2 linked regions of the Saccharobesus litoralis genome follow. Each later gene encodes a partner of the first gene's protein in a complex. Links are inferred from orthologs where the notes say so. Each region holds a gene or a part of one and is shown in the gene's direction. Other genes may lie near its edges.

What was found.
Region 2: the proteins of sdhA (region 1) and C2869_RS11695 are in contact, whole or in part, in a crystal structure (PDB 6C12), measured with the Escherichia coli proteins. The link is inferred for Saccharobesus litoralis from one-to-one orthologs.

The regions. Positions count from the first base shown.
Region 1 is NZ_CP026604.1:605,188-613,859, reverse strand. Bases 3,653-6,651 are described here. They hold sdhA (succinate dehydrogenase flavoprotein subunit), read left to right. Parts: upstream 3,653-4,268; coding sequence 4,269-6,035; downstream 6,036-6,651. Other genes in these bases: C2869_RS02245 (succinate dehydrogenase iron-sulfur subunit), read left to right, coding at 6,053-6,651; sdhD (succinate dehydrogenase, hydrophobic membrane anchor protein), read left to right, coding at 3,921-4,268; sdhC (succinate dehydrogenase cytochrome b556 subunit), read left to right, coding at 3,653-3,927. Also shown: C2869_RS02270 (hypothetical protein), read right to left, coding at 108-1,676; gltA (citrate synthase), read right to left, coding at 1,891-3,171; more of sdhC, read left to right, coding at 3,553-3,652; more of C2869_RS02245, read left to right, coding at 6,652-6,763; sucA (2-oxoglutarate dehydrogenase E1 component), read left to right, coding at 6,891-8,672. UniProt on the Escherichia coli protein: Two distinct, membrane-bound, FAD-containing enzymes are responsible for the catalysis of fumarate and succinate interconversion; the fumarate reductase is used in anaerobic growth, and the succinate dehydrogenase is used in aerobic growth.
Region 2 is NZ_CP026604.1:3,272,557-3,280,934, forward strand. The notes cover bases 2,879-5,583. They hold C2869_RS11695 (FAD assembly factor SdhE), read left to right. Parts: upstream 2,879-3,956; coding sequence 3,957-4,211; downstream 4,212-5,583. Other genes in these bases: C2869_RS11685 (FKBP-type peptidyl-prolyl cis-trans isomerase), read right to left, coding at 2,879-2,893; ygfZ (CAF17-like 4Fe-4S cluster assembly/insertion protein YgfZ), read right to left, coding at 2,890-3,765; C2869_RS11700 (hypothetical protein), read left to right, coding at 4,195-4,656; nadB (L-aspartate oxidase), read right to left, coding at 4,640-5,583. Outside these bases: bifunctional D-glycero-beta-D-manno-heptose-7-phosphate kinase/D-glycero-beta-D-manno-heptose 1-phosphate adenylyltransferase HldE, read left to right, coding at 1-1,333; gmhB (D-glycero-beta-D-manno-heptose 1,7-bisphosphate 7-phosphatase), read left to right, coding at 1,358-1,915; ubiquinone biosynthesis accessory factor UbiK, read left to right, coding at 1,966-2,244; more of C2869_RS11685, read right to left, coding at 2,378-2,878; more of nadB, read right to left, coding at 5,584-6,268; RNA polymerase sigma factor RpoE, read left to right, coding at 6,458-7,036; C2869_RS11715 (sigma-E factor negative regulatory protein), read left to right, coding at 7,053-7,667; C2869_RS11720 (MucB/RseB C-terminal domain-containing protein), read left to right, coding at 7,615-8,378. UniProt on the Escherichia coli protein: An FAD assembly protein, which accelerates covalent attachment of the cofactor into other proteins.

The DNA.
Region 1 (8,672 bases):
TAGGCTTAAGAATTAGTTGGTGTTGAATAAAAAACCGCTTCGATGAGAATTCATCTAAGCGGTTTTTTTATGAGTGGTAAACCACGTATAATGAATAAAAGTGATAATTAATTAGCTGCAGCAGATTCAGCAGCTTTTAAAGCAGCCTCGGTTGCACTTTCTGCATCATCTGTTGCTTGTTGGGCATTCTCAGCAGCCGTTTGCGCTGCTTCAATCGCTTCAGCCGCTGCTTCTTCAGCATCTTCTACTGCTTGCTGCAATTGTTTCACTTCTTTTTTAGCTTGCTCTGTTTCAGCTTTTAAATCTTGGGTTTGTTCTACAACTTGAGATGCCGCGACGGGTGTTTCAGCTTGTGTCGCTGCTGGTGTCACAACAACCACTTGATTTTGTGGTGTCTCTTGTTGTTCATTACTTTGTTTTTTTGCTAAAGGCAGTAAAACTTCATTCATGCTTTTTAGTTTTATCAGTTCAACTTGTTGCTGTTTTACTTGGCTTTGTAAGCCAGCCTTTTCAGTAAGTAAAACTTTTAACTCATCGTTTATTTTAGTTAATTTAGCATTAACTCCATTTAATTCAGTTTTTAGAGCTGCGTTTTCTTGTTGCAACTTATCTTGAGCATTGGCGCTGGAATCAAGCTTCGCCGCTGCATTGGATTTGGCTAATTCAACTTCTGTTAACAGTTGATTGGCTTTGTCAGCAATAGCGTCAGCCTGATCTTTCATTGCAATATTGCGTAAATCACCTAACTGCATAGCCGATGCTATCGTATGTAAATTATTTTCTGCCGCAATTAAGTATAACTCGTAGCTAGTTTTTTTCGTGCTAGCGAGCTCTTTGTAAGCTTTATGCAGGTGTTTTAAGTGAGCAATTTCAAACTTAACTTTATCAACGGCTGTTTTAATCGCTTCTTTGGCGCGAGGATCCGCGCTGATCACAGCATCCGCAGTATTTCTTGCATTCACTAAGCCTTGGAAGGTTCTTGGTAATGCGTCATCGATTTTGGCTTTTTTGTAACTGGCAATTTGTTCGTTTAATTCGTTAAGTTCTATATATTTGACAGTTTTAACTTCTAAAGCGAGTAATTCAGCAGACATTTTTGCTTGTTCTTTAGTCGCTCTTTCTATTTCACCTTCGGCTATATCTTTTACCATTCCATCAATTTCATTATTTAATTTTTGAAATGTTTTTGGATAGATTTTAGTTACGTTCAGTTGTTTTAGATAATCGCGTCGAGAAAATACGTCGCCTAGGATTGTTTTAGCTGATTCTCTTATCTTCTTCGCTTTATTTAGTTCACTTTCTGCAGTCGCGACTAATTTGATGATTTCTTTTTTAGCTTCGAGTGCTTCCTCTTCTTCGCTAGTGAAAATATTCAGTAATGAGCCGCCGCCTTTAGCGATATCGTCATACTCTTCCATTGCATCTTTAAATTTCTTTTTAGCTAAAGCCAAGGGTTTTGGCGCGAAATAGCTTAAATCATTTAAACTATCGTCTGCTAATTTGACTTTAAAACCATCTAATACTTCGCGTGCTTCGTTTAAATATTTTTGTTTGGCACTTTGTTGAGTTGAATTTGAAGCAGCAGCCGATGAACTGGCAGAATTTTTAGATGTACTTGAACAAGATACAATAAGTACAGCGGCTGACAGGGCAACTGCGGTTTTGGCGATCCTCATACTGGCTTTCCTTTAAATTTTAATAGCGAAGAAACTGGATATGTATAAGGTGAGGATAGCGATATTTTGCTATTTTTTCAATCTACTATGAGTGATGAAATCCGCATAAATCACACGGAAAGTCGTTGATTTGCTGTTAACTTGTAGTTAAGTGCTAAAAAACAAAAAGCCACTTATTAAAGTGGCTTTATTGATTGGGGGTCAGTAAAACGCTTTACTTTTCGATTGGTTGAAAATCGCGCTTGTCTGAACCTGTATACATTTGACGAGGACGACCAATCTTAGCACCTGGTTGAGAAAGCATCTCGTCCCAGTGAGAGATCCAGCCAATAGTACGAGATAATGCAAAGATAACAGTAAACATGCTAGTTGGAATACCGATAGCTTTTAAGATAATACCTGAATAGAAGTCAACGTTAGGGTATAACTTCTTCTCTACGAAGTATGGGTCTTCTAAAGCAATCTTTTCTAACTTCATTGCTACGTCTAATAGTGGATCATCAATACCTAATGAATCCAATACTTCGTGACAGGTTTCACGCATAACTTTAGCGCGTGGGTCGAAGTTTTTGTATACACGGTGACCGAAGCCCATAAGACGGAAAGGATCACTCTTGTCTTTCGCTTTAGCAACATATTCGTCGATGCGATCAACTGAGCCAATCTCTTCTAACATAGTTAAACAAGCTTCGTTAGCACCACCGTGCGCTGGACCCCATAAAGATGCGATACCAGCTGCAATACATGCATAAGGGTTAGCACCAGAAGAACCAGATAAACGAACAGTTGAAGTAGAAGCGTTTTGCTCGTGATCAGCATGCAATGTGAAGATACGATCCATTGCCTTAGCAACAGCAGGGTTGATTTCGTAATCTTCAGCTGGAACAGAGAACATCATGTTTAAGAAGTTTTCTGAGTAGCTTAAGCTGTTTTTAGGACCAACAAACGGTTGACCAATGCTGTACTTGTAACACATTGCTGCGATAGTTGGCATTTTAGCCACTAAGCGCTTAATGCAACGCTTACGTTGGTCAGGATCTGAGATGTCTAAATCGTTGTGATAGAAAGAAGATAAAGCACCTGTAACCGCACAAAGCATAGCCATAGGGTGAGCATCACGGCTGAAACCGTTAAAGAATGATGCTATGCCTTCATGAACCATAGTGTGGTTTTTGATGATAGAAACGAATTCTTTGTACTCTTCGCTAGTTGGCGCTTCGCCATTCATTAGTAAGTAACATACTTCTAAGTAATCAGCTTCAGTCGCTAATTGGTCGATTGGATAACCACGGTGTAATAACACACCATTTGCACCATCGATGTAAGTAATAGCTGATTCGCATGAACCTGTTGCTAAAAAGCCTGGATCAAAAGTGAAGTAACCGTGCTTACCTAAAGTACGTATATCAATTACGTCTTGGCCTAGAGTTCCTGAGTAAATTGGGAGTTCGACTTCTTTCCCATCAACTGTAAGGATGGCTTTCTTGTCAGCCATAGCTGCTCTCCTTCCGAAAGAGTTATCATGATTATGATCGGTACACATCAAACATAGGGTAATTTGCTTGCATGTACCTAAGGTGTAATTATTAAACTGCAAAAAACGTCAATAATCAATTTATAAGCTGGCGAACAGTGTATTAAAGCGGCTAATGGTAAAAATAGTCGTCATTCAGCAAATGAATGCATTTTTTGGCGTTTAAATTGTATTTATTGGCATGAATGCATATACTTTTCATCCGTTGAAGTCAGCTCGAAACTTCAATAAAAATAAGCATTAACGATAGGCGATTTGCCTGACCAATTTTTTCGGCTCAGCGCGCTTATTGTTATACGACACAACTATAAAATTGCTCAGTTGAGACGAGTGGGAAGAACTGTGAAAAAGCAAAGACCTGTCAATCTAGAGCTAAATACGATTAGCTTTCCGGCAAGTGCCATCGCTTCTATTTTACACCGTGTATCCGGCGTTATCATGTTTGTAGCCATGGGGTTATTAATGTGGGCGTTCGCGACGTCATTATCTTCACAAGAAGGTTTTGATACGGTGAAATCAATTTTCGATACCTTTATCGTTAAATTTATTATTTGGGGAACAATCACAGCATTGCTTTATCATATGCTGGGTGGCTTTCGCCATTTAATTATGGATATGGGTTACTGGGAAGAACTTGAATCAGGTAACGCGAGTGCAAAAGCCACTATCGTTTTAACTGTTGTTCTTTCGATTGGTGCAGGAGTATTAGTATGGTAACTAACGCAGCAACTTTAGGACGCAGCGGAGTCCATGATTTCCTTATTATCCGCGCCTCTGCCTTAGTATTGGCAGCATATGCAATATTCTTGTTGGTTTATTTATTTTCTAACCCAGGATTAACTTACCAAGATTGGTCTGAGTTATATTCTGGTGTTGGTATGAAAGTCTTCACCATTATTTCCTTGTTTGGCTTGTTAGCTCATGCATGGATCGGTTTATGGCAGGTTTTAACCGACTATGTTAAATGCGCTCGCTTACGCATGTTCTTACAGTTTGTATTGAATATTGCTGCATTGAGTTACTTTGTAACTGGTCTTGTCGTATTGTGGGGTGTTTAAGTGAGTATTACTGTTAGAGAATTTGACGCCGTTGTTATCGGTGCCGGCGGTGCAGGTATGCGCGCTGCTTTATCTATTTCTGAATCAGGCCAATCTTGTGCTTTGATTTCTAAAGTTTTCCCAACTCGTTCACATACCGTATCTGCGCAAGGTGGTATTACTGTTGCTTTAGGCAACGCCCACGACGATAACTGGGAATTCCACATGTACGATACCGTAAAAGGTTCTGATTTTATCGGTGACCAAGACGCTATCGAATATATGTGTAAAACGGGTCCAGAAGCTATCATCGAATTAGAGAATATGGGTTTACCCTTCTCACGTTTCGAAAACGGTAAAGTTTACCAGCGTCCATTTGGTGGTCAGTCTAAAAACTTTGGTGGAGAGCAAGCGGCTCGTACAGCAGCAGCTGCTGACCGTACAGGTCACGCTTTATTGCATTGCTTATATCAGCAGAACGTTAAAAACCAAACTAAAGTATTCAGCGAATGGTATGCATTAGATTTAGTTAAAAACCAAACTGGCGCTGTTGTGGGTTGTACTGCTATCTGTATCGAAACAGGTGAAGTGGTTTACTTTAAAGCCCGTGCAACAGTACTGGCTACAGGTGGTGCAGGCCGTATTTTTGCTTCAACCACTAATGCGCATATTAACACTGGTGATGGTGTGGGTATGGCTGTGCGTGCAGGCGTGCCTATGCAAGATATCGAAATGTGGCAATTCCACCCAACCGGTATTGCTGGTGCTGGTGTACTAGTAACTGAAGGTTGTCGTGGTGAGGGTGGTTACCTTCTAAATAAAGATGGCGAACGTTTCATGGAACGTTATGCGCCAAACGCTAAAGACTTAGCGGGTCGTGACGTTGTTGCTCGTTCAATGATGACTGAAATCCGTGAAGGCCGTGGTTGTGATGGTCCTTGGGGTCCACATATCAAGCTTAAGCTTGACCATTTAGGTAAAGAAACATTAGAAAGTCGTTTACCTGGCGTTTGTGATTTATCTCGTACTTTCGCACATATTGATCCGGTTGAAGAGCCAATTCCAGTTATCCCAACTTGTCACTACCAAATGGGTGGTGTACCGACCAATGTTAATGGTCAAGCATTCACTGTGGATGCTAATGGTAACGACCAAGTTGTTGAAGGTTTATTCGCAGTAGGTGAGATTGCCTGTGTATCTGTACACGGTGCTAACCGCTTAGGTGGTAACTCATTATTGGATTTAGTTGTATTTGGTCGTGCTGCTGGTAAGTACTTAGGTGAGTACCTAGCCGATACACAAGAAGGTGTTGCAGCAAGCGCTTCAGATCTTGAACAAAGCTTATCTCGCTACAATCGTTGGGAATCAACAGATAAAGGCGAAGACCCGTTCCAAATCCGTAAAGACTTACAGCAATGTATGCAGCTTAACTTCTCGGTATTCCGTGAAGGTGATGCAATGGCTACTGGTCTTGAAGAGCTTAAAGTTATCCGTGAGCGTCTTAAATCAGCACGCTTAGATGACAAATCTAGCGACTTTAATACACAACGTATCGAGTGTTTAGAATTAGACAACTTGATGGAAACTGCATACGCAACAGCCGTTGCCGCAAACTTCCGTACAGAGAGCCGTGGTGCACATAGCCGCTTCGACTACCCTGAGCGTGATGATGCTAACTGGTTGTGTCACACTATTTATAACCCTGAGACGGAAAGCATGTCTAAGCGTGATGTTAATATGACGCCTAAGCATCGTGAAGCTTTCCCTCCAAAAGTTAGAACATACTAATTGGGGAGCGCTGGCAAATGAAACAAGTTTTTTCAATATATCGCTACAACCCTGATGTTGATGCTAAACCAAGAATGCAAGACTACACGTTAGACTTGCCAGATGGTCAAGACATCATGGTATTGGATGCTCTTCTGTTAATCAAAGAGCAAGACCCAACTTTATCGCTACGCCGTTCATGTCGTGAAGGTGTATGTGGTTCAGATGGCGTTAACATGAATGGTAAAAACGGCTTAGCTTGTATTACGCCTTTATCTGATTTAAAGGGTAAGAAGATTGTTATTCGTCCATTACCAGGTTTACCTGTTGTTCGTGACTTAGTTGTTGATATGACTCAGTTCTTTACACAGTATGAAAAAGTTAAACCTTTCTTGATCAACGATGACAAGCAACCACCTGCGCGTGAGCATTTGCAGTCAATTGAAGATCGTGAAAAGCTTGATGGTTTATACGAGTGTATTTTATGTGCTTGTTGTTCAACATCTTGTCCATCATTTTGGTGGAACCCAGACAAATTTATTGGCCCTGCCGGTTTGCTAGCTGCTTACCGTTGGTTGGCTGACAGTCGTGATACGGCAACTGAAGAACGCTTATCTAACTTAGATGATGCATTTAGCGTATTCCGTTGTCACGGTATCATGAACTGTGTAAATGTATGTCCTAAAGGCTTAAACCCGACCAAGGCAATTGGTCATATTAAGTCTATGCTGCTTAAGCAGGCTGTTTAGTATTAATTAAGTTCGTTAGAACTTAACTTTCTGAACTACTGAATAGCCGTTCTTAGTTAGCTGAGAATGGCTATTTTTTTACCTAAAACCTTAAATTGTACAACTTACTACGGTAAAGGAAACAATAATGCACTATGGCAACATGCAAGCCTGGCTAGAATCAACCCAGTTAGCCGGTGCCAATGCCACTTACGTAGAAGAATTATACGAAAGTTATTTGACTGATCCGCAAAGCGTAGATGCCGACTGGCGTGCTTTGTTCGATCAACTGCCCAAGGTTGAAGGCGTTGACGTAGAAACTAAGCACTCTGAAGTGCGAGAAGATTTTCGTCAAGCTGCCAAAAATACCCACCGTAAACAAGTTGTTGTTCAAGCGGAAAGCTCAGATGAAAAACAAGTAAAAGTTTTACAGCTGATTAACGCATTCCGTTTTCGTGGCCACCAACATGCTAACTTGGATCCACTTGGTTTATGGAAGCAAGAGCGCGTACGTGATTTAGAGCTATCTCATCATGGCCTAACACAAGAAGACATGGATAAAGTCTATAACGTTGGCTCACTTAAAGTTGGCGCAGAAAAGCTACCACTACGTGATATTCACAGCGCGTTAGTTAAAACGTATTGTGGCTCGATTGGTGCAGAATACATGCACATTACTTCAACTGATGAGAAGCGTTGGTTACAGCAGCGTTTAGAATCGGTAAAAGCAACGGCGAATTTAACAGCTGATGCTAAGAAGAAGCTTTACAAAGAGCTAGTCGCGGCAGACGGTTTAGAGAAATATTTAGGTTCTAAATTCCCTGGAGCTAAACGTTTCTCGTTAGAAGGTGGCGATGCATTGATTCCTATGCTTAAGGAATTAATTTCGCGTGCAGGTGCGCAAGGTGCAAAAGAAGTCGTCATTGGTATGGCGCACCGTGGTCGTTTAAACGTATTGGTTAATGTATTAGGTAAAAACCCTTCGGTATTATTTGATGAGTTTGCCGGTAAATTTGATAAAGGCAATGGCTCAGGTGATGTTAAATATCACATGGGTTACTCGTCTGATTTCGCCACGCCAGGTGGTGACGTTCACTTAGCATTAGCGTTTAACCCATCTCACCTAGAGATTGTAAACCCTGTGGTTATGGGCTCGGTACGCGCACGTATGGATCGTCGTGGTTGTACTGACGGAACTCAAGCCTTGCCAATTACCATTCATGGTGATTCTGCTATTGCAGGTCAAGGTGTAGTGCAAGAAACGTTTAACCTTTCGCAAACACGTGCTTTCCAAGTTGGTGGTACGGTACGAATTGTGGTTAACAACCAAGTTGGTTTCACAACGTCTAATCCTGAAGATACGCGCTCTACTCAATATTGTACTGATATTGCTAAGATGGTTCAGGCGCCAATTTTCCACGTTAATTCAGATGATCCTGAAGCGGTTATTTTAGCAACGCAAATTGCCCTTGATTTCCGCAACACCTTTAAGCGTGATGTTGTGATTGACTTAGTTTGTTATCGTCGTCACGGTCATAACGAAGCTGATGAGCCAAATGCAACGCAGCCATTAATGTATCAAAAAATCAAAAAGCACCCTGTGCCGCGTGAAATCTATGCGCAGCAATTGGCAAACGAAGGCTTATTTGACGAAAAAGATGCAAAGAAAGCTATCGATGAATATCGAGCTGCGCTAGACCACGGTGCTTGTGTTGTCGAAGAATGGCGTCCTATGATGGAGCATTCAGTAGATTGGTCTCCATATGTTGGCAATGATTGGGATTCTCCGTATGACGCTTCTTTAACACTTGAGCAAATTACCGATCTAGCGAAAAGAGTGTCTAGTTACCCAGAGGACGTAACACCGCAATCTCGAGTTAAGAAAATTTATCAAGACCGTCAAACTATGGCCGCAGGTGATAAGTTAATT
Region 2 (8,378 bases), 2.7 Mb from region 1 along the record:
TCCAGTTGTTAAAGTGGCGAGCTGCCAAGATAAAGTCGGTGGCGCAGCCAACGTTGCGCGTAATATTGCTCATTTAGATGGCAAAGTTGGCTTACTTGGCATTATTGGCACGGATGAAAATGGTGAAATTTTAAAGCAACAGCTTATTAAAGATAACATTGACTCACAGTTAGTTGAGCAGCCGGAACAGCCTACGATAACTAAGCTACGTGTATTGAGTCGTCAGCAACAAGTGGTTCGTTTAGATTTTGAGCAAACATTTAGTTTGCAAGCCGCCAATGCGTTGCAAGCAAAGTTTAAGCAAGTTGTAGCCAATTATGATTGCGTGGTATTTTCGGACTACAATAAAGGCTCCTTAGCCCACGTCACATCAATGATAGCTGATGCGCGAGCATTGGGTAAATTAGTCTTAGTCGACCCTAAAGCTAAAGATCTATCCAAATATGCGAAAGCCAGTTATGTCACGCCAAACCTGAAAGAATTTATTGATGCTGGTGGTGAATCGGGTTCTGAAGACGCGATAGCACAGAGTGTACGTGGAATAATCGCCCAGCATAATATCGATAATATGTTACTGACTCGTAGTGAGCAGGGCATGTCGTTAATTAATGCCCAGCACAAGGTCGATTTACCTGCTCAGGTGTTGGAAGTGAACGATGTAACAGGTGCTGGCGATACGGTTATTGCAACTTTGGCCTGTTTCCTAACGGTTGGTGCTGAGCCTGCCTTAGCCGCTAAACTTGCCAATTTAGCTGCCGGCATTGTTGTGGGTAAATTAGGTGCCGCTTGTGTGACCCCAGAGGAGCTAATGCGTCGTGTTAATCAAACTCGGGATAAGGCTCAACAACATTATCAAGTGCCATTTGAAGATGTGTTACAACATATTGAATTTGCCCGTCAGTGTGGCGAAAAAATCGTTTTTACTAATGGTTGTTTTGATATATTGCATGCGGGCCATGTATCTTATTTAGAACAAGCACGAGCCTTAGGTGATAGATTAGTACTGGGTTTAAATACTGACGAAAGCATTCGCCGTTTAAAAGGTGAGGGCCGTCCAGTTAACCCGTTAGCGCAACGCGCTACCGTGATGACAGCATTACAAGCCGTTGATTGGGTTATCCCTTTTGGCGAAGTCAATGGCAACGAATATGATGATACACCGTACGATTTGATCAAACAGGTTAAGCCTGACGTATTAGTGAAGGGTGGGGATTATACGCCTGATACCATTGTTGGCGCTGATATAGTTTGGGATAATGGCGGTGAAGTGAAAGTAATTGAGTTTGTTGATGGTTGCTCCACAACGAATATCATTAACAAGATTAAAAATTAGCTTGGGTGTTTGCGTGTGATTAACTTGGCTAAAAATAAAGCTCTGTTTCTTGACCGAGACGGGGTTATTAACTTTGATCATGGCTATGTTAGCCAGATAGATCAATTTGAATTTATAGACGGTATTTTTGAAATATGCCAAGCCGCTCAAGCTAAGGGCTATTCGTTGATTATCGTCACCAATCAATCTGGTATTGGGCGAGGCTATTTTTCACAGCATGATTTTGACGTATTAACCGAATGGATGGTTGATCAATTTGCTGCTAATGATGTGCAAATTAATGACATTATGTTTTGCCCGCATCACCCTGAAAAAGCGGTTAATGAATACAAAACAGATTGTGATTGTCGTAAGCCTAAACCAGGTATGATCCTAGAAGCGGCACAACGGCAAGGTATAAATATAGCTAAGTCGATAATGATTGGCGATAAAATATCCGATATGAAAGCCGCAGATTTAGCTGGGGTAGGTACTCGTATTTTACTCGACTCTCACTATAGTCGAGGTCAAGATGATCTCGGACTAGCAACACATCGTATCGAAGCCTTAAATGAAATATTTAATTTAGGTGTATTGAATTAGTGCGCAACCCTTAGGAAGCGTAGCGTTAAACTCTTATTGAAAATTTTCTTATGATAGATACCAAAAAACTCGAAGAAATTGCTAAGCAAGTGACAGATAACTTGCCCACTGGGGTTAAAAAATTTGCAGAAGAAGTGGAAGATAAAACTAAGCAAGTTTTGCAAAGCCAGTTAAATAAGCTTGATATGGTGAGTCGCGAAGAGTTTGATGTACAAACTCGGGTATTGATGCGCACTCGTGAAAAATTAGTAGACTTGGAAGCGAAAGTTGCAGAGTTAGAGCAGAAAATAGTCGCTGGTGCCTCAAGTAAAATTGAGCAGCAAGATTAGCAGTCTGCTATTAATAGATTAAAGAGAAAAGCCCAAACAGGTTATCGGTTTGGGCTTTTTATTAATTTAAACGTTTATTTAAAATTGATTGTTACGCCAATCTAAACTGATAACTAACCTCAACTCTGGTTAATTAGTGCTTATTACTACTACAACCTGAATCATTGCAGCAGCTTGCTTTTTCTTGATGTACATGGCCGTGCTTGATTTCTTCTTCGGTTGCTGCTCGCACATCAACAATTTCAACGTCAAACTCAAGATCAATACCCGCTAACGGATGATTGCCATCAACTGTGACCGTATCTTCTGCTACGTCAACTACGATCACTGTTTGCTCGCCACCGTCTGTACTGGCACGTAGTTGCATACCAATATGTATTTGGTCTTCAAACCCTTCAAACATGGAAAGTGGTACTTCTTGAACAAAGCCGTCGTGTCTTTCGCCATAAGCATTTTCAGCATCTACAGCCACGCTAAACTTTTCACCGGCTTGGCGATCGGTCAATGCTTCCTCTAAGCCTTTAATTAAAAAACCTTGACCTTGTAGGAAAACCAGTGGCTCACCATCGAAAGAACTGTCTATGTCCGTTCCTTCTTTGTCTTTAACTAAATAATGTAAGGTTACCACTGAGTTGTTTGCTATTTTCATTCTGATGCCTTGTATTCAAGAGTGTAAGGCAGTTCACTTAACGTGAATTGACTTGTATCTTGGTTTTTTAACTTAAGTTGAGTATTTAAATCTAAATCTGCTGCACATACTGCCATGCCATACATCTGGCCGTCAATTGCACATGCGCTAACTACTGTACCAGCGCGTCGCCAATTTTCACCTGCAGGCATTTCTAATGTATCACCAACATTTATATTGTCGGCATGACCGCTAAAGGGAAATGCAGCGCGTTTATTCTTACCAAGGTAACGCATCCGAGCCACGGTTTCTTGGCCCATATAACAGCCTTTGTTAAAGCTAATACCGTCAATGGCTTGCAGGTTAAGCATTTGTGGCACATATTCACCTTGCTGTTCAGCATGCAAGAAAATAATACCATTGTCGATTAAGGCCTTTTCAAATAATGCTTCATTGTTATTAGCATCAAGTTGCGTTTCAGTTGCAATCAGTGTGATGTTTGACGAGAGCGCTACACGATAGGTCGTGTCGTCTTGCGATACTTGGTTTATCTCAAGTTGGTTATTGCCAAGCTGAGCATACCAATGAAGTTGGGTGTTATGTGTGATATCAGTGCGAGAAAACACACCGTATTTATTGAGCTCGGCGAGTGATTTTTCTATTGTTGATTGGCGTTGAAATAATTGGCAGTCATCACCGGTTGGAACAAAGTAAAAATGGCTCCAGCTTTTGCCTTTTGCGTCACAGTGAGCGGCAAAGCAAGCTTGTTGCGCTGTTAAGTTACTAATGTGTGCAGTTACTTGGCTATTTAAGTAGGTTCGACTGTCGGCTCCACTCATTTTAATGGCGCCCCAACTGGATAGTTTGATCAAGGATGAGCTTTGTTCTGACATAGATATCTGAATTATTGAACTAATGAGTCTTATATTAGGGCAAAGACTTAAGCTTACAAGTCTAATCCATATAAGAATCCATCTAACAAAGGGTATAGTGGTGATTTATGTAGGTTATAAATCAAGGTATTTGGTTTATCTGCGATGAATTGCTATATTTGCTGCAATATTTTTCTTAAAAGAAGTGATACATGTCAGACATCCCATTAAATAAAGTACGCTGGGCTTGCCGTCGCGGTATGCTGGAGTTGGATGTAATTTTTAATCCGTTTGTTGAAAATCATTATTCTAACTTGCCTGAAGAGGAGCAAGTGACGTTTCGTAAGTTACTCGTCTGTGATGATCCCGAGTTGTTTGCTTGGTTTATGGGACATGAAGACTGCCCAAAACCAGAGTTTGCCGCTTTAATTAAAAAAATCCACAAACTCAATGGTGCCAAGGTTTAGCCTTAAGTTTACCTCAGGCAAGGCGTATTCTCGCTTTGCCATTTTGTTGTGTTTAATTATTTATCTGTGCCTTTTCAGTTTGATTTTTGAGCCACTTTTTATTTGGCAAATATTCGACTGGTATTTAATTATCTATTTAGGTTTATTTGCGCTCGTTGCTTGGGGTTGTGTAATCTCTATTGGTAGGCAAGCATTAATATCCCAGCAGGTATGGTCATTAGCGCTTAACGGTAACCTTGTGATTGAAGATGTAGAATATCAGCTTTCACCACAATCCAATTATTTTTTGTCTTGGATATTTACAGTTTATGTTAGTCAATTAAGTCAAGAAAAAACCTATTGTTTATTTGCCCCTGATAATATGGAACCTGTCGCGCGTAGTCGCTTAAAACGGGTGATTAAACGACTACGGGCTCAGCCTTTAGAGGCTAATCAGCAAAATTAATCGGACAGTTATCTGGAGTTAAAACGGTCGGTTTACTGCGACTTTTCGTTTTAGGGTAATCTTGATTGTAATGTAAGCCACGGCTTTCTTTACGTGATATCGCACTGCGCACAATGAGCTCTGATACATCTAATAAATTTCTCAGTTCCAGCAAGTTATTGCTGACTCTGAAATGAGAATAGTATTCTTGAACTTCTTGTTGTAGTAACTCAATCCGTCGCATAGCACGCTCTAAGCGTTTATTGGTGCGAACAATCCCGACGTAATCCCACATAAATAGGCGCAGTTCGTGCCAGTTATGTTGAATAATGACAGCTTCGTCAGAATCACTGACTTTACTTTCATCCCAAACCGGAATGACTGCGCTTTCAGCTTGATGATAGTCATGCTTTTGAATGTGTTTAGCTGCAGACTCGGCAAAGACTAAACATTCTAATAAAGAGTTACTCGCCATGCGATTTGCGCCATGCAAGCCTGTGTAAGCAACTTCACCCACCGCATATAAATTATCTAAATCTGTTTTACCGTTGAGATCGGTTTTTACCCCACCACAAGTGTAATGGGCGGCTGGTACGACAGGCATGGGTTGTTCATGCATTTTAATGCCCAGCATTCGACATCGGCGATAAATGGTCGGAAAATGTTTTTTGATAAAAGCTTTATCTTTGTGGCTGATGTCCAAAAACATCGAGTCAGCCCCAAGGCGTTTCATTTCTTTGTCTATCGCACGGGCGACAATATCTCTTGGCGCGAGTTCTGCCCGTTCGTCATATTCAGGCATAAATCGACTGCCATCTGGACGTCGTAAATAAGCGCCTTCGCCTCGCAAGGCTTCGGTGAGTAAAAAGTTTTGCGCATCGGCATGAAATAAACTAGTTGGATGGAATTGATTAAATTCCATATTGGCTACGCGGCAACCCGCACGCCAAGCCATAGCAATACCATCGCCACTGGCAACATCTGGGTTAGATGTATATTGATAGACTTTACTTGCACCACCCGTAGCAAGCACAACAACGTTGGCTTTAATCACTTCGACTTGCTCGGTGTTACGGTTCCAAACGTAAGCGCCATATACTCGCTTGTCAGAGGCGTTGTCGCCAAGTTTGGCACCTGTGATTAGGTCTACGGCATTGTAACGTTCCAACACGCGAATATTGGCGTGCTGCTTGGTGGCATTATTTAAAGTATTTTGTACTGCTTTACCGGTTGCATCGGCAGCATGTAAAATACGCCTATGGCTGTGTCCACCTTCGCGAGTTAAATGAAATCGCTCATCGCCGTCAGGTGTAGTTTCTTTGTCAAAAGGTACACCATAGCTTATTAAGGTTTCCAAGCTGGCTCTGGCATTTTCGGCAGTAAAACGCACGGCTTTTTCAGAACAAAGTCCAGCTCCGGCTATGAGTGTATCTTGTACGTGAGATTCAACACTGTCGTTTTCATCATAAACCGCCGCGATCCCCCCTTGAGCATAATAGGTGGAGCCTTCGCTTAGGTTGGATTTACTTAAGACAATAATGTCAGACTGGTCGGCAAGGCGTAAAGCTAGGGTTAACCCAGCTGCTCCGGCGCCAATCACCAATACTTGGCACTGATGTTCAATTTTTTCCATCTGCATGAGTAACCGCTAAGCCTTTGATTATTAAGCAAACACGGCCTTTTGTTACGTTTTGATTGCAACTATTTTCGCACTTTCTGCAGATTTTGAGAACTTTTTTAAGTAGGCTCAGTCTACTATTAGCAAATGAGCAGTAAAAACTGCTGAGTTCAATCACACTTTTATGGGAGTACCGACTCGGTTATGAGTGTCGGATATACAGATCAACAAATCGTTGAGCGTGTTCAGCGCGGCGATAAACAGGCATTCAATTTGTTGGTGCAAAAGTATCAACATAAAGTGATTAACCTGATTTCGCGATATGTTCGTCAACAAGGCGACGTAGCTGACATAGCTCAAGAAGCTTTTATTAAAGCTTATCGTGCAATTCCAAGCTTTCGTGGTGAAAGTGCTTTTTATACTTGGCTGTATCGGATCGCTGTGAATTGTGCAAAAAACTACTTAACGTCTACTGCTAAAAAAGTAGCGTCGAGTGATATTGAGGTTGAAGAAGCTGAGTTTATTGATTCAGCAACTGGGCTGCGAGAATCTGCAACGCCAGAAAACTTGTTGTTAACAGATGAAATCAAACAGGTGGTGTTTAGCACCATTGATACATTGCCGGATGATTTAAAAAATGCCATCACATTACGCGAAATAGACGGCATGAGTTACGAAGAAATTGCTGAAATCATGGATTGCCCTGTGGGCACTGTGCGTTCACGTATTTTTCGCGCTCGAGAAGTTATCGACAAAAACCTGAAACCAATTTTACAACGCTAATTACGAGTTGATTTATATGAGTCAAAAAGTTAAACAAAACGTGTCTGCCTTTGTTGATGGTCAGCCGGAGACAGCCCAAGTCATTGATAGTCTCAAGCAAGATAAAGAGTTAGAAGGCGCGTTTGGTCGTTATAACTTGATAGGTGATGTTTTGCGCAATGAAGCGCCAGAACATATTCATCTTGATTTGGCCGACTCGATTGCAAATGCAATCGAAAAAGAGCCTGTTGTCTTGGCACCGAATGCGGCGTTTGCGGCCGCTGTGTCTGAGCAGACTTCACATCAAGTTCAGCCTTCCACAAAAGCAAAAGTGATTTCATTTTTTAAACCTGTTGCGCAATATGGTATTGCGGCCTCGTTTGCCGCTGCTTTAGTGGTGGGTTTTCAAGCTGAGCAGGTAGAAACGCAAGAAGCTGGTTTTGAGCCAGTGTTGCATACCATGCCGTTGGCAACTAGCTTAGATCCTGTTAGTGCAGAAAGCTCGCGTACTGTTATCAATCCAGTGGGCATACAAGAGCAACAACGTCGTGTAAACTCTTACCTACTTGATCACTCTCGTCAATTAAAGAATCGACAGCATGCAGTTTCTGAACAGCCACAGCAAAACCCATCCGCACAATCTGTTCAATAGCTTGATATCTCTAGCAAGTGGCTATTTTAGGCCACTTTGCTCCTTTCTCTTACTAATTAGCTTTTCTGTTACTGGTCAAGAACCGTCAGGTTCTGCATATGATTGGCTTAAACGGATGCAGGTCGCGATTCAGCAGCTAAATTACGATATTTCGCTAGTTGTGGTTGAAGATAACAAAGTGCACCCTTGGCACTGGTTACATGGTGTCGAGCACTTATCTAATCTTGATAGTAGTGTTGATAGCCGTGTTGATAGCCATGCAACAGAGCAATTACCCACTAATAGCGAAGCGCAAGATTTACCTGTGTCAATGTCATATCGAGAATTAGAGTTATTAACCTCGCTCAATGGGCCGACTAAACAAATCGTACGTATGGGAGATATGATCACCTATTTAGGTTTCGGTCAGCAGCCATACAGTGTTAAAGCCAGCCTGTCACACAGTCCGTTGCCGGATATTTTACGCACCGATTTACAACAGGTTGGCGCAAACTACGAATTTACGAGTGTTGGAAAAAGTCGGGTGGCGGGATTTAAAGCGCAATTAATAAGGATAGTTGCCCGTGATAACACACGTTATTCAACTTGGATATGGTTACACGAAGAGAGTGCCCTACCGCTTAAAATGGCTATTGTTAGCAGTAAAGGTGAAGTTCTGCGCCAAGTTCAAGTGACTAGCTTTGTGGTGTCACAGGATGTTGATCCTGTGAT